Regions from separate parts of the Brevibacterium sanguinis genome, predicted to be linked through region 2. Evidence: riboswitches for the same ligand, from Rfam matches in the RefSeq annotation. Region 2 holds a riboswitch; each other region holds the start of a gene.

The links. A riboswitch is a leader RNA that binds a small molecule or an ion and turns the genes downstream of it on or off. The one in region 2 is predicted to bind thiamine pyrophosphate.
Region 1: it holds a riboswitch for thiamine pyrophosphate, as region 2 does, so the genes downstream of both, thiM (hydroxyethylthiazole kinase) here and ABD154_RS13725 (TenA family protein) in region 2, are expected to answer to the same signal.
Region 3: it holds a riboswitch for thiamine pyrophosphate, as region 2 does, so the genes downstream of both, thiO (glycine oxidase ThiO) here and ABD154_RS13725 (TenA family protein) in region 2, are expected to answer to the same signal.
Region 4: it holds a riboswitch for thiamine pyrophosphate, as region 2 does, so the genes downstream of both, thiC (phosphomethylpyrimidine synthase ThiC) here and ABD154_RS13725 (TenA family protein) in region 2, are expected to answer to the same signal.

The regions. Positions count from the first base shown of each region.
Region 1 is NZ_BAAAMB010000008.1:59,119-64,352, reverse strand. Features, by position in the region: gene thiD (bifunctional hydroxymethylpyrimidine kinase/phosphomethylpyrimidine kinase) at 1-382, opposite strand, end outside; gene thiE (thiamine phosphate synthase) at 379-1,104, opposite strand; gene thiM (hydroxyethylthiazole kinase) at 1,101-1,961, opposite strand; TPP riboswitch at 1,949-2,052, opposite strand; gene ABD154_RS09345 (sugar ABC transporter permease) at 2,139-3,350, opposite strand; gene ABD154_RS09340 (ATP-binding cassette domain-containing protein) at 3,347-4,183, opposite strand; gene ABD154_RS09335 (substrate-binding domain-containing protein) at 4,202-5,234, opposite strand, start outside.
Region 2 is NZ_BAAAMB010000010.1:388,167-393,400, reverse strand. Features, by position in the region: gene ABD154_RS13735 (PH domain-containing protein) at 1-403, opposite strand, end outside; gene ABD154_RS13730 (dihydroxyacetone kinase subunit DhaK) at 457-2,160, shown strand; gene ABD154_RS13725 (TenA family protein) at 2,201-2,872, opposite strand; TPP riboswitch at 2,869-2,973, opposite strand; gene ABD154_RS13720 (ATP-grasp domain-containing protein) at 2,981-3,991, opposite strand; gene ABD154_RS13715 (VOC family protein) at 4,104-4,466, shown strand; gene ABD154_RS13710 (alpha/beta fold hydrolase) at 4,470-5,234, opposite strand, start outside.
Region 3 is NZ_BAAAMB010000009.1:32,551-37,784, forward strand. Features, by position in the region: gene ABD154_RS10440 (sensor histidine kinase) at 1-788, opposite strand, end outside; gene ABD154_RS10445 (DedA family protein) at 937-1,620, shown strand; gene ABD154_RS10450 (ketopantoate reductase family protein) at 1,574-2,488, opposite strand; gene thiE (thiamine phosphate synthase) at 2,485-3,273, opposite strand; TPP riboswitch at 3,297-3,399, shown strand; gene thiO (glycine oxidase ThiO) at 3,390-4,589, shown strand; gene thiS (sulfur carrier protein ThiS) at 4,586-4,822, shown strand; gene ABD154_RS10470 (thiazole synthase) at 4,824-5,234, shown strand, end outside.
Region 4 is NZ_BAAAMB010000006.1:160,848-166,081, reverse strand. Features, by position in the region: gene ABD154_RS07565 (M18 family aminopeptidase) at 1-995, shown strand, start outside; TPP riboswitch at 1,433-1,543, shown strand; gene thiC (phosphomethylpyrimidine synthase ThiC) at 1,540-3,369, shown strand; gene ABD154_RS07555 (hypothetical protein) at 3,642-4,043, shown strand; gene ABD154_RS07550 (TAXI family TRAP transporter solute-binding subunit) at 4,336-5,234, opposite strand, start outside.

The DNA of each region.
Region 1 (5,234 bases), on a different contig from region 2:
GCACCGCGGCGACCGCATCGACCTCGAGGAGGCGGTGCCCGGACGTCGACACCATGACCGGGTCGACGGTGAAGAACCCGAAATCGGAGGTGCGCGCCCGGTCGACGACGAGGTCGACGAGCGACGTCGACCCGAGCATCCCCGTCTTCGTCGCATCGACGGGCATGTCGCCCAGAACACTGTCGAGCTCGGCGACGACGAAGTCCTCATCGATCGGGTAGACGCGGGAGACCCCGTGCGTGTTCTGCGCGACGAGCGCGGTGATCGCCGTGGTCCCCAGCACCCCGAGGGCAGTGAACGTCTTGAGGTCGGCGTGGATGCCCGCCCCGCCCGAGGGGTCGGTGCCGGCGATCGACAGGGTGATCGGTGGGCGCGTGCTCATGCCGCTCCCCCGTTCTCGCCGGCGACCGGCTCGGTCCCGTCACCGTACGCGGTGAGCAGCTCACGGGCCGCCCGCTCGGGGTCGGCGGCACGGCAGATCGCGGAGACGACGCAGAAGCCGAGCAGTCCGCGACCGCGCAGCTGCGGAACCCGGCCGGCGTCGATGCCGCCGATCGCGACCGCGGGCAGTCCCGCCTCGGCCGTCAGATCGCCGAGGCGGTCGGGGCCGATCCCGGCCGGCGCGTCGGTCTTCGTCGTCGTGTCGAAGACGGGCCCGATGCCGACGAGGTCGACGGCGCCGGTGGCCCGGGCCGCCGCGAATTCGGCGGCGCTGGCGGCGGAGAGACCGATGAGCGGCTCGGGACCGACGAGGTCGCGCACCTCGGTGACGGGAGTGTCGGTCTGTCCGACATGGATGTGGACGTCGGCGCCCTCATCGAGGAGGTGCCGGGTGACGGCGACCCGGTCGTTGAGGAAGAGCGGGACGCGGCGGTCGGTGCCGGCCACCGCCTCGCCGACGGCGGCGATGACCTCCCTGGTCAGGGTCAGGAACTCGGTGTCGTCGATGTCCTTGTCCCGGACCTGGACGATGCCGGCTCCCCCGCGCACGGCGGCGAGCACGGTCTCGGCGACGGTGCGACCGGCCTCCCGGCACTGCGCGGAATCGGTGACGAGGTAGAGGCGGGCGTCGACGCCGGCGAGGCGCTCACTCGTCGCGCTCATGCTCTCGTCACCTCGACCCGGGCCTCGCCGATGCGCGCATCGTCGGTGGTGTGGAGAGCATCGAGGAAGTGCTCGGCAAAGCTGCCCGGTCCGGCGGCGCCGGTCGCCGCGGCCTCGCCGGCGACGGCGAAGTGGGCGTGGGCGGCGACGACGGCGGTGAACTGATCGAACGCCGCGAGTCCCGCCGGACCCGCACCCGGACTCGAGTCGACCGGCGCGACGGCGGCGAGGTAGGCGGCGGTGACGGCGCCGAGCGAACACCCGGTGCCGATGACGAGCGGCATGAACGCATGTCCGCCGTCGACACGGGCGATGTGGTCGACACCGTCGATGTGGGCGACGATGGCGTCACGCTTGCCCGAGACGGCGACGATCGCCCCACTGGTCCGCGCGAGCTCGGCCGCCGCCGGGAGGACGGCGTCGACCTCGTCGGTCGATTCGACGCCGCGCCCGCCGGCCCCGGCACCAGCCAGAGCCGCGATCTCCGAGGCGTTGCCGCGGATCGCGGTCGGGCGATCGGCGGCGGCCCGGCGGATGCGGGTGGTGCGGAAGTCGACGGCGCCGATGCTCACGGGGTCGAGCACCCACGGAGTCGAATCCGCGGTGACCGCGCCGATCGCGGCGTCGGCGGCGAGGAACTGCTGGTTCGTCGCGGTTCCGAAGTTGACGAGCAGACCGCCGGCCAGGTGCGCGAACTGCCCGGCGTCGGCCTCGTGGTCGAGCATCGCCGGGGACGCGCCGACAGCGAGCAGCACGTTCGCGCTGAACTGCTGGACGACCGTGTTCGTGATGCATTGGATGAGCGGATTCGCCGCGCGCAGACGTGCGTGCGCCGACGACAGATCGATGTCAGTCATGACGATCCCTTCGCTAGCATGGCCCAGATCAGGTTCGATGGGTGTCCTCTCAGCCCGGCGCGACTGCCGCCGGGCACCCCATGTCATTGCCCATGACTGTACCAAAATCGCCGAGGCGGGGGTGAGGTGGGGTCACCCCCTGACCTCGCCCCCGCCTCGGCGCCGGTGAAGGAGAACTCACCCCCTGCCGACGTACCGCTGTCCGCGCCGACTGACGGCGTCGATGACGACGGCGGTGAGGAGGACGAGAGCGGTGATGATCTGCTGCATATCGGAGTTGAAGCCGATGAGGTAGAGACCGTTGTTGATCGCGCCGACGACGAACGCCCCGAGGACCGCGGCCCACGCCGACCCCCGCCCGCCGAAGAGGGAGGTGCCGCCGATGACGGCCGCGGCGATCGCGTTGAGGAGGTCCTGGGTGCCCACGAGCGTCGACCCCGCGTTCGTCGTCACTCCGGCCTTGACGAAGCCGAAGAGGGCGGCGAGGACACCGGCGGTCATGAACACGCTGATGCGCACCCACGTCACACGGATGCCGGCGCGCCGGGCGGCTTCGACCTTGCCGCCGACGGCGTAGATCGAGCGCCCGTACCGGGTCTTGCGCAGCACGAGGTCGATGATGATCGCGATGACCATCATGAGGAAGAACGGCAGCGCGAGTCCGAAGTCCTGGTTGACGAGGATGAGGAAGCCGAAGACGATCGCCGCGAGGAGGACGATGCGCACGCTGACGGCCGTCCAGCTCGGACTGTCGAGGCCCGCGGAGTGCCGCCGCAGCTTCGCGTGGATGATGCCGGCGGCGAAGCCGATGACCGCGATCGCCCCGAAGACGTACGCCCAGAACGCCGGGAAGTAGTAGCTGGCGAAGTCGAAGACGAACGTGTCGGCCATCGAGAGGTTCTTCTGCGTGCCGAGCACCGTGAGCGTGAGCCCCGTGAACGCGAGCAGACCCGCAAGGGTGACGACGAACGCGGGAATCCCGACGACGGCGAAGAACCAGCCCTGGATCGCCCCGATGACGAGGCCGAGCAGGAGGATGATCGTCACCGCGACGACCGGCGGGACCCCCTGCCGGACGACGAGGACACCGAGCACCGAGGCGGCGAGACCGCCGAGCTGGGCGAGCGAGAGGTCGATCTCGCCGAGGAGGAGGATGAGGTTGATCCCGAGCGCGAGGATCGCCAGGTAGGCGACCTGGGTCGAGAGGTTGACGAGGTTCGCCGGGGAGAGGAAGTTGCTGTTCGCCGACTGGAAGACGATGACGATGACGACGAGGGCGAGGATGACGGGGAACGACCCGAGCTGGCCCTCCCGGATCCGGCGGACGAACGTCCGCACGAGCCCCTCGTCGGAGATCCGCTCGTCGGTGATGAGGGAATTGCGGGTCATCGGCGCTCACCCCTCCGCGCGGCCCGCTGGGTCACGACGTTGTCATTGGCTCCGGTGATCGCGGCGACGAGGACGTCGGTGCGCTCGTCTCCCGGGAAGTCCCCGGCATCCTTGCCCAGCCGCAGCACGTGGACACGGTCGCACACGGCTTGGACATCGGCCATGTTGTGGCTGACGAGGAGCACCCCGAGGTCACGGTCGCGGAGGCGTTCGATGAGGTTGAGCACTTCGGCGGTCTGGGCGACGCCGAGGGCGGCCGTCGGTTCGTCGAGCATGACGAGCGAGGGTTCGCCGAGGAGGGAACGGGCGATCGCCACCGTCTGGCGCTGGCCGCCGGACAGGGCGGCGATCGGCACGCGCACGCTCGGGATCTTCGCCGACAGGCTGCGCAGCAGCTCCCACGACTTCGCCTCCATCGCGACTTCGTCGAGGACGCCGCCGAGGGTGTGCTCATGACCGAGGAAGAGGTTGGCGACGACGTCGAGGTTCTCGCACAGGGCGAGGTCCTGGAACACCGTGGCCACCCCGGCCCGCTGCGCATCCTTCGGGGAGGAGAACTTCTGGGGGCGCCCGCCCATGATGAGCTCGCCGCCGTCGGCGGAGTGGACGCCGGCGATGATCTTGATGAGCGTCGACTTGCCGGCGCCGTTGTCGCCGACGAGGCCGACGACCTCGCCGCGGCCGATCGTGAGGTTGATGTCGGTGAGCGCCTGGACGGCGCCGAACCGCTTGTCGATCCCGCGCAGCTGGAGCACGGGCTGGGAAGGAGTGGACTCGGTCGTCTCCGACGCCCGCCCGGAGGCGGGCGTCGGGTCGTTCGTCGCTGAGGTCATCGGGCTGGTCGGACCGTCCTACTTGATCCCGGCATCCGTGCAGAGCTTCTCATCGATGCCCGCACAGATGTCGGAGGCCTTGATCTGGTCCCCGACGATGTCCTTGATCGTGTCCTTCGTCACGACCTTCGCCTCGACGAAGTCCGTCGGGGTGTCCTTGTACGTCGCGCCGGCCTCGGGTTCCTCCCCGTTGGCCAGTGCCACCGCGGCCTTCGCGGCGTATTCGGCCTGGGGCGGGATCGACTTGTAGATCGTCGCGTACTGCTCGCCCTTGAGGATGTTCTGCAGTCCGTCGACCTCGGCGTCCTGCCCGGTGACGACGGGATCCTGCTTCGCCTTCGTCGTCGCCGCGAGCACTCCGCCGGCGGTGCCGTCGTTGGCCGCGTAGATCGCGATCGGCTTCTCACCCCCGCCCTGCAGCTGGCCCTCGACCCACTGGCGTGCGTCGTCGGGGTTCCAGTCGAGCGTGTCGTGGTTGGCGGCGATGTCGACGCCGGCACCCTTGAGGGTTTCCTCGGCACCGGCCTTGAAGTCCGCGGCGTTGGGGTCCTTCGGATCGCCGTTGACCATCCACACCGGTCCGGACGTCGGGTCGACGCCCTTGGCCTCGAGTCCGTCGAGGAGGGCCTGGCCCTGGAGGTTGCCGATCTTCTTGTTGTCGAACGACGTGTAGTAGTCGGCTCCCTCGAAGAACCGGTCGTAGGAGACGACGGGGATCTGCTTCGCTTCGGCCTTCGCCAGGGAGGAGGAGACCGCCGAGGCGTCGACGGGGTCGAGGACGATGACGTCGACGCCCTCGGTGACCGCGGCTTCGAACTGCTGTTGCTGCTGGGTCGCGTCCTGGTTGGCGTTGCGGTACTCGACCTTTGCATCGGGGCTCGCCTCGGCGACGTACTTCTCGAAGTTCGGCTTGTCGAGGGATTCGTAGCGCGTCGTCTTCGACTCCGGCAGGAGGAGGGCGATCGTCACCGGGCCGTCACCGCCGCCGGAATCGGCGGCCTCGTTGCCCTGGCCCTTCTGATTGCCGCAGCCGCTGAGCGCGAGGGCGGAG
Region 2 (5,234 bases):
CGTAGCGGCCGGTGGCCTCATGCCCGGGCGGCAGCGGGAAGACCGTGAGCTGGGACAGTGCCGCCGAGGCCTCTTCGACGAGGACATCGCCGCTGAGCTGGGACAACGTCCTGTCCTGCGCTTCTCCATCCTCCGCGCTGTCATCATCGATCGGCACCTCGTCATCGACCCACGCGTTCGCGGCTTCGGTTTCGACGAGGAAGCCCGAGATCTGCGAGAGGATCGTCGCGTACGACGCCCCGTCGGAGGTGCGCTCGATCCACCCGGTCTCCCCGTCCGCGTTCTCCGTTTCGAAGTACCCCCACACGGTGGTGGGGAAGAACCGCGGCGGGACGGTCTCGATGATCTCGGGGCAGAACAGCCCGAACGGAATGCGTCCGGACTCGGCAGGGGAATCGTTCATCGGTCAATAGTGCCACGTGGTGCCCGGCATCACCGGACGTTAGGCTGGCCGTCATGAACGCGTTCTTCGTCTCGTCCACCCCGATCCCCTCAGCGCTGCGCGGGTTCGCCCGGGCCCACAGCGATCTCGTCGCGCTCACCGAGGATCCCCTGTTCGTGAGTTCGACAGCGCAGTCCCCGACGCGGACCGTCGGCCTCGTCTCCGGCGGCGGCTCCGGTCACGAACCGATGCACGTCGGCTTCGTCGGCCCGGGCATGCTCGACGCCGCCGTCCCCGGTGAGGTCTTCGCCTCACCGCACAACGCGCAGATCTTCGCGGCGTCGCAGGCGGTGGCCGGCCCCGACGGCGTCCTCCACATCGTCAAGAACTACACGGGCGACGTCATCAACTTCGGCATCGCCGCCGAACGTCTCCGCGCCGCCGGCATCCCCGTGGCGACCGTGCTCGTCGACGACGACATCGCCACCGACAGCGACGACACCGAGACCGGCCGCCGCGGCACCGGGGCGACCGTCATCGTCGAGAAGATCCTCGGCGCTGCCGCCGACGCCGGGTGGGGTCTCGACGAGCTTGCCGACCTCGGCGCCGAGGTGGTCGCCCGGTCCCGGAGCCTCGCCGTGGCCGCTCGCGCCCAGACCGATGCCCACACCGGTCGGCCCGCGTTCGACCTTCCCGAGGGCACCCTCGAATACGGCGTCGGCATCCACGGTGAGCGCGCAGCGACCTCGATTCCGCACGACGGCTTCGAGGCTCTCATCGACCGGATGTGCCGTGAGCTCCTCGCCGCGGTTCCCGGCACCCCGGCCGACGACGAGCTCCTCGTCCTCGTCAACGGACTCGGCGCGACGACCCAGATCGAACTCTTCAATGTCCACGACGCCCTCGGTGCCGCCCTCGAGACCGCAGGCGAGTCGATCGCCGCGTCCCTTGTCGGCAGCTATGTCACCGCGCTCGACATGACCGGGTTCTCCCTCACCGTCACCCGCCTGCAGCCGTCCTGGCTCGACTGGTGGAACGCCGCCTCCCGCACCGCGGCGTTCCCCACCCGCGGCGGTGAGTCCGCGCACGCCGAGGCGGTGCCGACGGCAGCGGCGACGCGGAGTGCGCAGGAGCCGACGTCGACCGCCGACTCTCTGCGGCAGCGGACGGCAGCCGGTGGGGACACGGATCTCGAGACCGCGGTGCTCCGCCGGTTCGCCGAACTCGTCGAGGAGCAGCACGCCCATCTGACGGAACTCGATCAGGTGGGCGGTGACGGGGACTTCGGGGACAACCTCCGCGGTGGACTGCGCCACGCCACTCGACTCGTCGACTCCTCCGAGGCCGCGGGATTCGCCGCAGCCGAAGCGGCGTTCCTCGGCGGCGTCGGCGGCACGAGCGGACCGCTCCTCGGCCTGCTCTTCCACGAGCTCAGCGCCGGTTACGCCGAACTCGACGCCGACACCCACCGCGAGACCGCGTCTGACCTCTGGAAGCGGGCGACGGCGGCCGGATGCGCGGCGATCCAGCGCGTCGGCGGCGCTGAGACCGGGGATCGGACCGTCGTCGACGTCCTCCATCCCACCGCCTCGGCGTTCGGGAAGGGATTCGCCTCAGCGGCGCAGACCGCCGCCGAGGCGGCACAGGCGACGGCCGACATGCAGGCGAGGCGGGGTCGGGCGAGCTACGTCGACGGCCGCGGAGCCGGCACACCCGACGCCGGAGCCGTGGGCATCTCGCTCCTCTTCTCCGCTGCCGCCGAAGTCTACGAGAAGTAGCCCTAGCCGGTACGAGAAGCAGCCTGGCCCGGCAGCGCGGTCACCGGTACGCCTCGTCGAAGAACGCGCGTTCGAGCCCGACGGCCCGCTGCCACAGATCGGCCAGGCGCTGCCGGGCGGCAGCCGATGCCGCATCGTCCCCGCGCGGGTACACCCGTTCGAGTTCGTCGACGAGGAACTGCACCCAGCCGGTGAAGGCCTCCCCGCGGTGGAGGTCGATCCACCCGGTGTGGAGGTCGCGGCTCGGCATGGCCCGATCCTGCTCGCCCCACTCGAGGTAGAGCCATTCGGCGATGACGAGGACGACGAGGACGTCGGGGTACGACGCCGCGGCGACCGCCTCGCGCATGACGTCGCGGAACCCCGCGGTCACCTCGGTGAGCTGGGGATCGGTGTAGTCCGCGGGCTCCACCCCCACCTCGGCGAAGGCGCGGAGGAAGTACGAATCCTCATCGGCGGCGAGGAACCCGAGCTGCTGGGCGAACCGGAGCTTCGCGGTGATGGTGTCGGCGTGGGCGACGCTGGCGCCGAGCATCGAGAGGAAGTCATCGAAGAACTGGTAGTCCTGGACGAGGTACTTCGCCATCACCGCGTCGTCGACGGTGCCCGCGAAGAGCTCGGAGACGAACCGGTGATGGGTCGCCGCGGTCCACTCCGCCTCGGCGCTCGCCCGCAGCTCGGGCACGGCTCCGCCGGTCGCGACTGTGATCATGATGAGCCTCCATCTTCCTCCGCCGGTGTCACCCGGATCAGGTTCTAAGGGTCTGCGTGCGCACTCTCAGCGCCGGTCGCGGCGCTCCCCTGTGGTGGTTCGAGACTATCAGCCGACCGGTGCCGCCACAGCTGCGTCATGATGGGCGGCCTCGAGCTTCGCGCCGAGCACCTCGGCCAGCCGGACGGCGGCAGGCTGACGGCCGGCCGCACGCTCGCCGGCCTCGACCTCGGCGTTGTAGTTCGTGTTCGTGTTGATGTCGTAGACGACCTGGCGACCGTCGGCGGTGTCGATGAATTCGACCCCGGCGAAGTCGATGCCGAGTTCGGTGAGCAGCGCTTCGAGCCGACCGATGAGCGGGGTGTCCGCGGTGATCTCGTCGCGCCGGGTGAACTGACTGTCGCCGAGGCTGCCGGCCGTCCCGGGAACGGCGCAGGCATCGGCGGGGCAGAGTTCGAAGGAGCCGGCGGAGACGTCGACGGCGACGGCGTAGTGGAAGCGGCCGCCGATGAACTCGGCGCGCGTGATGAACGGCGCGGCCGGCTGCAGGTACTCCTGGACGAGGGTGATGCCGTCGATCGGCTCGGTGGACCCGTCGGGGGCGAAGTCGGCCACGGCGGCCTCGAGCTCGGCGTGCGAGTCGAAGCGGCGCACGCCCAGTCCCTTGCCGCCCTGGTTGTGCTTCGTGATGAACGGGGGCGCGAACCCGGCAGCCACCTCGGCGATCGCCGCTGATCCGATGTTCGCCGAGGTGGCCGGCACCTCGATCCCGTGCGCGGCGAGCACGCGGTGCTGGCGGATCTTGCTGACCTCGAGCTCGAGGACCTGCGAGCCGTTGACGACGGTGCGGCCTGCGGCCTCGAGCCACGCGAGGACCGCGCGTCCGTACTCCTTGACGTGGGGGTCCGTGCGGGTGTGCGACGATGCCGAGAGTCGGGACCAGAAGACGCCCTCGGGCGGGGCGGCGGCGAGGTCGATCGCGGCACCGGGCAGCAGCCACTCGACGAGCTCGACGCCGAGGTCGGCGAAGGCGTCAGCGAACGGCGGGATCCACTCGGGATTGTCGTGGATGACGTAGACCGCGGGACCGTCCGCGACCGGCAGGGTGTGCGTGCTCATCGAAGTCCTCTCATGCGCCGTGGCTCTGGCAGGTGCGCTGTTATTGCTCAACAATTCTATCGAGTCGGTGATTCCCTGGGTCGTGTCCGCCCTGCGGCGTAGACTCAGGACCATGGCTATCGCAAAGCAGCCCGTGGTCGTTCTCGATGCTCCGGATGCTGGTGAGCTCGCCCAGTTCTACGGCGAACTCCTCGACTGGCAGGTCCGCGTCGACGACGACGGCACATGGGCCGAGATCACGTCCGATTCCTGGCCGCCCATCTGCTTCCAGCAGGTCGAGGACTACCACGCCCCGAGCTGGCCGAGCCAGGAGCACCCGCAGCAGATGCACATCGACGTCATGGTCGATGACCTCGATGCCGCCGAGGCGGAGGTCATCGGGCTCGGCGCCGGGAAGGCCGCCGTCCAGCCGGGGGAGACATTCCGCGTCTTCCTCGACCCGGCCGGTCACCCGTTCTGTCTCTGCGTCAACTGAGACTCAGCGCGACAGCACGTCGTCGACGGCGTCGATGACGGCATCGGGACGCTCATGGGTGACGAGATGCCCGGCGTCCTCGAGGACGACGAGCCTGCCCTGCGGCATCGTGTCGACGTTCGTCGCCGCCGCCGCGTTCTGGCGCGAGCGCATCCGCCGCTCGAGCAGTCCCCGCTGCCGACCGCCCTGGAGGACGACGCCGGGCACGTCCGGTCCGCCGTCGCGTTCGAGCATCCGCATGAGCGCGATCGACGAGGTGACATGCCGTTCCTCGCGCAGCGCCATGCGCATCGCCCGCTGGGTGAGCGAGTCGCGCCAGAACAGGGCGAGATCCGCCTCGGTGATCAGCGGTGATGCCCCGTCGGGCAGGAGCGTTCGGGTGAAGCGATCGCCCTGGCCGGCCCGGATGAGCAGCGACCCGAGCCGCATCGAACCGGCGTTGAGGGCCGCGACCGCAGGGGAGAGGATCGCCGAGGCGGTCGCATCGACGAGCACCATCCCGGCGACCCGCTCGGGGTTGAGGTGCGCGAAGAGTCTGACGATCGGTCCGCCCCAGCTGTGGCCGACGAGGACGACCGGCGTGTTCCCGGCGACCTGGTCGACCACCTCGGCGAGGTCGTCGACGATCCGCTCGAGACTGCGCGGACTCCGGTCGTCAGCGCTGCCGCCGATGTTCGCGCGGTCGTAGGACACGGTCCGGGTGCGGGTGGCGACCTCCCGTTGGATGTGCGTCCAGGCAGCCGCCGAGGCACCCATGCCCGCTTCGAA
Region 3 (5,234 bases), on a different contig from region 2:
GCCAGCCCGTGCTCGTCGAGGGCGGTCGGGTAGACCCGCCACGCCACCTCCCGCATCTCGTCGATGAGGTCCTGGGACTGGACGAGCGCACTGTCGAGGAGGGCCGCCGCCTTCTCCGGGTCGTGGGCCCGGCGGGCGCGGGCGATGAGGACGGACAGGGACACAACGTTCTGCTGCACCCCGTCGTGGAGGTCGCGTTCGATGCGGCGGCGTTCGTCGTCGATGGCGACGACGACTCCGCGGCGGGTGGTGATGAGCTCGGTGATGCGGCTGTGGACCGCGGTCGGTCGGCTCACCTCGCCGGCGGAGGCGTCGATGCGCCCGTGCAGCCAGTTGCCGAGTTCGGCGAGGAGGACCGCGCCGATGAGGTTCGCCGCCCCGTAGAGGACGCCGACGAGGAGCAGCGGCTGGCTCATCGTCCACAGCGAGAAGCTGATCGTCACCCCGCCGCCGGCGAAGAGGCCCTGGATGAGCGCGCCGAGGGCGACGAAGACGAAGCCGGTGAGGAGGTTGACCACGGGCACGGCGATGAGGAGGGCGACAAGGCCGGTCAGGGCGAAGAAGCCGCGCCCCGGCCGGGCGTCGGCGAGCACGATGCCCAGGGTCCGCTCCTGCCGGGTCCGCTCCCAGGTGAGGACGCGACGGGAGAGCGCCGAGGCGGGCGGGAGGCACGCGGCGAGCAGCAGCGGCAGGCAGAGGAGGCCGCCCCACAGCACCCCGAGAACGGAGAGCGACCACCGCCTGAGGAACATGCGGGGTTCGCGCGGGATCGTCGCGGGCCACGGCATGGCTCGATCGTAGCAACGCAGGTCAGGGCGTCTGGAGGGGTCAGACCTCACATCTCGTTCCGGTTTTCCGCAGCGCGACGGCCGGTGAACCCGTCCCGGGAATGCGCTCCGCCTCGTATCGGCGAACACGGCCGCGTCACTAGGGTCGATGACCATGGACTTCGCTCTCGACCTCATCCAGCAGACGCTGACCTCCCCCTGGCTCTACCTCCTCATCGCCGTCGTCACCGCCCTCGACTCGCTCGTCCCGATCGTGCCCTCGGAGACCGTCGTCATCACTGCCGCCGCGTACGCCGTGACCGGCAGTCCGGCGGCGGTGGGCATCATCGCGGCGGCGGCCGTCGGTGCGCTCCTCGGCGATCTCGCCGCCCACCTCGTCGGTCGCGGCGGCAGTCGCGCCACCGACCGGTGGGTGCGGTCGGCCCGGCTGCGCAGACTGCTCGCCTCGACGGCGGAGATGTTCGCCGTCCGGGGCGGCGCGATGCTCGTCGCGGGGCGGTTCATCCCCGGCGGGCGGACGGCGACGACGATCGCCTCGGGGATGCTCCGCTATCCCCTGCCGCGGTTCCTCGCCGTCGACTTCCTCGGGGCGCTGGCGTGGGCGGTCTGCTCGACGGGCATCGGGCTCCTCGGCGGGGCCGTGTTCGCCGATCAGCCGCTGTGGGGTGTCGTCCTCGGCGTCGGCATCGCGCTCACCCTCACCGCTCTCGCCGAGGTGGCCCGCCGTCTCCGGGCGCAGCGGAGGACTGCGGCGCCCGGGCCCGCTGCCGCCGAGCGCGCCCGGCTCATGCGCTCCGGTCGAACTCGCCTGCTCGCAGCTGCACGAGAGTGAGATCGAGCAGCGGAGTCGGCACCCCGAGGTCGCGCGCCGTCGTCTGGAGGTGGCCGAGGATGTGCTCGGTCTCGTTCGGCAGTCCGGCCGTGACGTCCCGGTAGAGCGAGGAGGTGAAGGCGGAGCCCTCGGCGGTGAGCATCGACAGGGTGGCCGCCCGGGCCCGCGCGGAGACCGGGTGGCCGGCGGCCATGGCGACGGCTTCGAGTTCGTCGATGATCCCCACGACGTGGGGTTCGCCGCCGGCGGCCATGATCGCGCCGACCGGTGCCCGGAAGAGGCACGTGACGACACCGGCCGCGGCGATGAACACCCATTTCTCCCACAGGGCGTCGTCGATGCCGTCGATGACCTGCAGCCGAAAGCCGGGGACGTCGAGCGCGTCGACGACCGCGGGTGGGACCTCTCCCCCGCCGAGGCGCCCGATCGTCATCGTCGCGAGATCCGTCATCTGGACGATGTCGGCTCCGCGCATCGTGCCGACGATCTTGACGAGCCCGCCGAGCACCTGCCCGGGGAACTCCGCCTCGAGGCGACCGATCTGCGCCATCCCGTTGAGGAACGGGATGATGAGGGTCTGGGGTCCGACGGCCGGCCGGACGTCGGCGATGATCGATTCGAGGGCACCGGCCTTGACGGCGACGAGGACGAGGTCGACCGGGGTCGGGTCGGCCGCGAGCTCCTCTGCCGTCGTCACGGTCACCGGATTCGTCCGGTCCTCGTCGGGGGCGATGAATCGCAGGCCGCTCTCTCTCAGGGCCTCGGCGCGGGCGGGCCTGACGAGGAAGGTGACGTCGCGTCCGGCTTCGACGAGGCGGGTGCCGAAGGCGCCGCCGGTCGCGCCGGCTCCGGCGATGAGGATTGTCACAGGGTGCCGTCCTTCGTGGTCGTCGCGGTGGTCGTGCCGGTGGTCGTGTCGGGGTCAGCGGAAGTCAGCTGCGCGCGCAGCCGAGCGGCCGCCTCGGCGGGGTCGGGCGCCTCGGTGATCGCACGGACGACGACGATGCGTGACGCCCCGGTCTCCTGCACGGACCGGAGACGATCACCGGCGGAGATCCCGCCGATCGCGAACCACGGCTTCGCCGTCGTCCCGCTCACCGCCGCGAGCGGATCGAGTCCGGCCGCCGGGCGACCGGGCTTCGTCGGGGTCTCCCACACGGGTCCGAGGCAGAAGTAGTCGATCTCCGGGTCGGCGGCAGCGGCGAGCGCCTGCTCGACCGAATGCGTCGACCGGCCGAGGATGACGTCGTCGCCGAGCACCGTGCGGGCCTGCGCGCTCGTCAGGTCGCCCTGCCCGACATGGAAGAAGTCGGCGCCGACGAGGAGAGCGACATCGGCGCGGTCGTTGACGGAGAAGAGCTTCCCGTGCCGGTGGGCGGCATCGCGGAGGATCTCGAGGGCGGCGATCTCCTCCCTGGCTTCGAGACCCTTGTCGCGGAGCTGGATGATGTCGACGCCCCCGGCGTAGGCGGCGTCGAGGAACTCACCGAGGTCGCCCTGCTGCGTGCGGGCGTCGGTGCAGAGGTAGAGCCGGGCGGAGGCGAGCGCACGGGTCCGCGCGGCGTCCCGGCCGGCGGCGTCGCGGTCGACCGGGTGGCCCGCGTTCTCAGCAGGGGCGGTCACGGGGTCTTGCACTGCGGGAGACGTTGGCATCGTGGGAACCATGCTCCTAGAGTAGAGGAGTTCGCGGGAGCCTCGCTGGGAGGCTGAGAGGGCTTCGTGCCGACCGCCTCACCTGATGCGGGTCATGCCGCCGGAGGGAGAATCGCATGGACGTCATCGTCGTCGGCGCCGGGATCATCGGCCTGGCCACGGCGTGGGAGCTGCACCGGCGCGGGGCGGCCGTCACCGTCATCGATCCGCACCCGGGCGCGGGCGCCACCGCGGCCGCGGCCGGGATGATCGCCCCTGCCGCCGAGATCGCGTGGGGCCAGACTCCGCTGTTTCCGCTCATGCGCGTCTCCGCCGACCTCTACCCGGAATTCACTGCGGCACTGACCCGGGAATCGGGGGCCGACCTCGGGGAGACGGCGACCGCCACACTCGTCTGCGCCGGAGACCGCGCGGATCTCACGGCCCTGCGCGAACTCAGCGCCCTCCAGTCCGCGGCCGGTTCCGACCTCGACCTGCTCACCGGATCCCGCGCCCGCGATCTCGAACCAGCCCTGGCCCCCGGTGTGTGCGGGGCCGTCCTCATTCCCGGCGATCATGCGATCGATCCCCGGCGGGTGACGCGCGCGCTGCTCACCGTCCTCGGCGACCGCGTCATCGAGGACCGGGTGACGGGACTGGTCGGCGATGAGGGATCACCGACCGGCAGTGCCCCGGCCCGGACGACCGGAGTCGAGCTCGCCTCAGGGCGTCGGCTGCACGCCGATCAGGTCGTGCTCGCCGCAGGCATGGCCCACAATGCGATCGCCGGCGCTCCCGCGCTGCCGCTGCGGGCCGTCCACGGCGACGTCATCCGCCTCCGCTCGGATACCGGCGCTCCCCCGCTGCTCACCCGGACGATCCGGGGACTCGTCGCCGGTCGGCCCGTCTACGTCGTGCCGCGGCCCGATGGGGAGCTCGTCCTCGGGGCGACCTCCCGGGAGGACGGCCAGGCGGGCATCCTCGCCGAGGGCGTCCACCGTCTCCTCCACGACGCCGAACGCCTCGTGCCCGGGCTCCTCGGATGTGAGATCACCGAGATCACGGCACGGGCCCGGCCCGGCTCGCCCGACGACCTCCCCCTCCTCGGTCGCAGCGACCCCGGTCTCGTCGTCTCCACCGGGTACTTCCGCCACGGGGTTCTCCTCGCACCGTTCGGCGCCCGCCTCGGCGCGGATCTCGTTGTCGGCGCGGACTCCGCGTGGCTGCCCGTCGGTGCGCGCGCGGCTGTGGCACCGGCACGGTTCGAGTCCGACCACCCGCCATCATCACCGCAGTCACCTGGTGCACCACTGCTGACAGCAAGGAAGGGATCATGACCATCACACTCAACGGCGACCGCCGGGACATCACTGCGGGCACGACCGCCCGCACCCTCGTCGAGGACATCACCGGACGGCAGCTGAGCGAAGACGGCACCCCTGTCGACGGCGGCCGCCTCGGGGTGGCCCTCGCCGTCGACGGCGAAGTCGTGCGACGCGGCCTGTGGGCCGGCTTCACCATCACCGACGGCCACACCGTCGACATCGTCACCGCAGTCCAGGGAGGCTGACATGAGCTGGACCATCGACACCGTCACCTTCGACTCCCACCTCGTCATGGGCACCGGTGGGGCGAGCACTCTGCGCATCCTCGAGGACGCCCTGACCGCCTCGGCGACAGAGCTGACGACAGTCGCGATCCGCCGCTTCGACGCCGCGGCCAGGGATTCGGTGTTCGCGCTCCTCGAGCGACTGGGCATCCGCTCGCTGCCGAACACGGCCGGTTGCTACACGGCCCGCGATGCCGTGCTCACTGCCCAGCTGGCCCGGGAGGCGCTCGAGACGAACTGGGTCAAACTCGAGGTCATCGCCGACGAGGACACCCTGCTGCCCGACCCCGTCGAACTCTTCCGCGCCACCGAGGAGCTCGTCCTCGACGGCTTCACGGTCTTCGCCTACACGAACGACGATCCCGCGCTGGCG
Region 4 (5,234 bases), on a different contig from region 2:
TCGTCGCCGAAGGCGTGCGCCAGTTCGGCGTCGAGATCTACGGCGGCCCGCTGCTCAACTCGTGGCTCGACCGGGAGCTCGCCCTCGCCGGGCGCCTCAGCCTCGCCGACGGCCGCGTCGTCCTCGCCCGCACGCCGGCGATCGCGCGCATCCCGCAGCTTGCGATCCATCTCGACCGGCAGGTCAACGAGGGACTCACCCTCGACAAGCAGCGGCACACGACCCCGATCGTCGGTCTCGCCGAGCTCGCCGAGGCCGATGTCCTCGAGATCCTCGCCGCCTCCGCCGACGTCGATCCCGAGCTCATCGTCGGCCACGACGTCTACACGATCCCCGCGCAGGAGCCCGCGCTCTTCGGTGCCGCGGACGAGTTCTTCGCCTCCCCGAGGCTCGACAACCTCCTCTCCGTCCACGCCGGGGTGACCGCGATGACGTCCCTCGACGCCGAGGCGCTCGATGCGGTGGCCCTGTTCGCCGGGTTCGATCATGAGGAGGTCGGGTCGAACTCGCGCTCGGGCGCGAGCGGCCCATTCCTCTCCGACGTCACCGAGCGGATCGTCGCCGCCCTCTACCCGGAGGCGAACCGCAGTGACTACCTCGCCGCACTGGCCGCCTCGGTGTGCGTGTCCTCCGACGCCGGCCACGCCGCCCACCCGAACTATCCCGAACGCCACGACCCGCACGTGCGCCCGCGCCTGGGTGCCGGGCCCCTGCTCAAGCTCAACGCCCAGCAGCGGTACGCCACCGATGCCGTCGGCGCGGCGACGTGGGCCCGGGCCTGCGCGGCCGCCGGGGTCGAGTACCAGGACTTCGTCTCGAACAACTCGGTGCCGTGCGGGTCGACGATCGGCCCGCTGACGGCCACCCGCATGGGCATGACGACGGTCGATGTGGGACCGGCGCTCTACTCGATGCACTCGGCGCGGGAGATGTGCGCGATCAGCGACGTCGTCGCGCTCAGCGCGGTCGCGAAGACGTTCCTCCAGGGCGCGTGAGGGGCTGAGCGCAGGGGGCGAACACAGAAGGCGAGCACTCGCTGGTTCAACGCGGTGCCTCGTTCAACGCTGAGCCTCGTTCAACCCGGAGCCTCACTCAACACGGAGCGTGAAAATCGCGTCCCCAAAGACGCGATATTCACGCTTCGTGTTGAACGAGCGCCGGCGGATTCGCCGAAGTGCGGATATTCACGCTTCGTGTTGAACGAGCACTCTAGTGAACGAGGGCTCGCGCACGTCCGGGGACACCCTGTGAGCGAATCTGCGAGGGTGCCCCACGCGCACGATGCCGCAGGAAACCAGTGTCCGCTGGAGCGCGTCCGCTGGGCACGCTGAAAACTGAGCCGCAAAATCGCGCGCCCGCGGGTCCGCCGTCTCGCGCAGTGAACACCTGCCTCGGGTGATTTTGTGGCGGCGCCCACACCGTGATAGTCGTTGTGTGACCCCACGGGGGCCTTCGGAAGAGGGCTGAGATCGAGCTGAGACCGCTCGAGACCGTTGAACCTGATCCGGTTGATACCGGCGGAGGAAGAGAGGATTGCAGATGGCTGCGCCTACCCCAGAGACCACCCGTCCCACCGCTGCTCCGCGCCCGACGGCGCCGGCAGAGAACCCCGGGAGCACCCCCGCGGATTTCGCTCTCGAGCAGTACCCCACCCATTCCCTGGCCTGGGTCGAGGACCGTGAGCACGGCATCCGCGTGCCCGTCACCCGCATCGACCTCGACGACACGAACGGCCGCCCCAACGAGCCGGTCCACGTCTACCGCACCGTCGGGCCCGGCGCCGTCCCCGAACAGGGTCTGCCGCCGCACCGCGCGGAGTGGATCGCCGACCGCGATGACACCGAGGACTACGCGGCCCGTGGCCACCTTATCGAGGACGACGGGCGGGCAGCCGTCCGCCGCGGCGCGCCCTCCCAGCAGTGGCAGGGGCCCGACCGGACGCCTCGGCGCGCGAAGGCCGGACGCACCGTCACCCAGATGCACTACGCCCGGCAGGGCATCATCACCCCCGAGATGCGCTACATCGCGATCCGCGAGCAGTGCGACGTCGAACTCGTCCGCTCCGAGGTCGCCGCCGGGCGCGCGATCATCCCTTCGAACATCAACCACCCCGAATCCGAGCCGATGATCATCGGCAAGGCGTTCCTCGTCAAGATCAACGCGAACATCGGCAACTCGGCGGTGACGAGCTCGATCGCCGAGGAGGTCCAGAAGCTCCAGTGGGCCGCGAAGTGGGGTGCCGACACCCTCATGGACCTCTCGACGGGCAATGACATCCACACCACCCGCGAGTGGATCATCCGCAACTCCCCCATCCCCATCGGCACCGTGCCGATCTACCAGGCGCTTGAGAAGGTCGATGGCGACGCCGAGGCGCTGACCTGGGAGATCTACCGGGACACCGTCATCGAGCAGTGCGAGCAGGGCGTCGATTACATGACCGTCCACGCCGGTGTGCTGCTGCGCTACGTTCCGCTCACCGCCGACCGGGTGACCGGAATGGTCTCCCGCGGCGGGTCGATCATGGCCGGATGGTGCCTGGCACACCATGAGGAGAACTTCCTCTACACGCACTTCGACGAGCTCTGCGAGATCTTCGCGCAGTACGACGTCGCGTTCTCCCTCGGCGACGGGCTGCGCCCCGGCTCGATCGCCGACGCCAACGACGCCGCCCAGTTCGCCGAACTCGACACCCTCGCCGAGCTGACGAAGCGCGCATGGGAGCACGACGTCCAGGTCATGGTCGAAGGCCCCGGCCACATTCCGCTCCACCTCGTGCGGGAGAACGTCGAGCGTCAGCAGGAGCTCTGCGACGGCGCGCCCTTCTACACCCTGGGTCCGCTCGTCACGGACATCGCGCCCGGCTACGACCACATCACCTCGGCGATCGGGGCGACGGAGATCGCCCGGTACGGCACGGCGATGCTCTGCTATGTCACCCCGAAGGAGCACCTGGGACTGCCCGACCTCGACGACGTCAAGACCGGGGTGATCACGTACAAGATCGCCGCCCACGCCGCCGACGTCGCGAAGGGCCACCCGGGGGCGACGGCCCGGGACGATGCGCTGTCGAAGGCGCGGTTCGAGTTCCGCTGGCGCGATCAGTTCGCGCTCGGCCTCGACCCGGAGACCGCCGAGTCCTTCCACGACGAGACGCTGCCGGCGGAACCGGCGAAGACCGCGCACTTCTGCTCGATGTGCGGGCCGAAGTTCTGCTCGATGCGCATCTCCCAGGACATCCGCGACACGTACGGCAGCGCCGAGGCGCAGGCCGCGATCGCCGGCATGCAGGAGAAGAGTCGGGAGTTCCTCGCCGCCGGCGGTGAGGTCTATCTGCCCGAACCGACGATCGGCCCGCGGCAGGACTGAGGTCCCGGCAGGACTGAGCCCGCTCCAGGGCTGAGGCCCGGGCAGGTCTGAGGCACGGGCAGGTCTGAGGCACTGGCCGCTGGTGTCGGCGAGGTGGAGTCGGAGTGCCCGACCTCGCCGAGGTGGTCGCCGGGTGAGATCGGAGTACCCCAAATCGCTGGCTCGGTCGCCGGGTGGGGTCGGAGTGCCCCACTCCGCCGAGGCGGTCCCGGGGAAGCGCCTCGTCCCTGGGCTCTCGGTCGGCGCTCGTCCACCGCTGATAGGGTCGCTCTGTGTCCACTCAGCCCGCCGCGCCGCACGCTCCGAATCAGTCAGCGGAGCCGTCGTTCCGGGCGTCGTTCGACTGGTTCGCCCCGTATCTCATCGTCCTCGTGACGGGGCTGATCACCGTGGGCATCTACGCGCTGGCGTGGTGGAACGCGGGGTCGATCATTCCGCTGCCCGTCTTCGTCGCGCTCTTCTGCATCCCGGTGCTGCTCGGCTGGTGGATCTCCGGGGCCGCGTTCGCCACCGTCATCGGTCTCGCCCTGCGAGTCCATTGGGCGCTGCGCAGCGCGCTCACCCTCGTCATCTGTCTGTGTGCGACGATCGTCGTCCACTTCCTCATCATCGAGATGTTCAACACCGGCTTCTACGGGGTGCCGGCGATGTTCATCCCCGGGTGGATCTACTGACTCGTCGCTGACGAGCGCGAGCACGCGCCCGCCCGTGGTCACGGTCGCCTCGCGTCGACTCGCGCGCCGAGTTCACCCACCCGCTGGCGTTGCCCACGCTCACGCGCGTCCGCGCACTGACGCACGCCCCGGCCGCCTGCGTCCAGCAGCTGTCCGCATCGTGGATCCAGGCGGAGTGCGGATAGCGGGTGGTGCACGGCCCGCCATCCGCACTCCGCCGTGACCGAGAGCTGCTCGCCGCCTCGGCGCTGCCCCTCTGCCCTTCGGCGCCGGGCTCGCCGACGTGGCTCGTCTACTGGTTGAGTTCGTCGAGCGCGGTCTGCGAACCCGGGGCGAGCGGGATCGGCTCCGGCGGCATCGCCGTGTCGAGCTTGATGTCCTTCGCCGCCGCGTGGACCTTCTCGAGGTCGGCCTTCTTGTCGAAGATCAGCTTCGTCAGGGCGCACTGGGTGCCCTCGTCCATGTCGTTGCGGACCATGAGGACGTTGGGCGTGATGATCGTGTTGACCGCCCCGACGCCGGTGTACGTGTCGGCGGGGATCTCGGCGACCTCATAGACGGGGTTGATCTCCTTCATCTGTCCCTCGAGGGGGGAGATGTCGAGGAACTCGACGTCGCCGCCGTTGGAGGTGAAGAGGTCGGTGACGCCTGCCGTCGGCAGTCCCCCGGACCACACCATGCCGTCGAGCGTGCCGTCCTTCATCCCGTCGACGGTCTTCGCGAGGTCGAGCCGCTGCTTCGTGACATCGGCGTCGGCGAGGCCCGCGGATTCGATGAGGCGGTTGGCGATGACCTCGGTGCCGGACTTCGGGGAGCCCGTCGAGATCGTCTTACCCTTGAAGTCCTCGATCGTCTTGATGTTCGCATCCTTGCGGACGATGACCTGGGTGTAGTTGTCGTAGATGCGCGAGAGCGCGGAGATCTCCTCGGGCTCTTGGAAGTCCGCGTTGCCCGACACCGCGTCGGCGGCGGTGTCGGCGAGTGAGAAGGCGATGTCGTAGTCGCCGGCCGCCAGCTGCTGGAGGTTCTGCACCGAGGCTCCGGTCTCGGCGGCGGTCGCCTTGAGGTCCGTGTTGTCGGAGATGAGCTGGGCGAGACCGCCGCCGAGCACGTAGTACACGCCGGTCGAGTTGCCGGTCGCGATCGTGATCTGCCCGGACGCGGCCGTGCAGCCGTCTCCGCCCGAGGCCG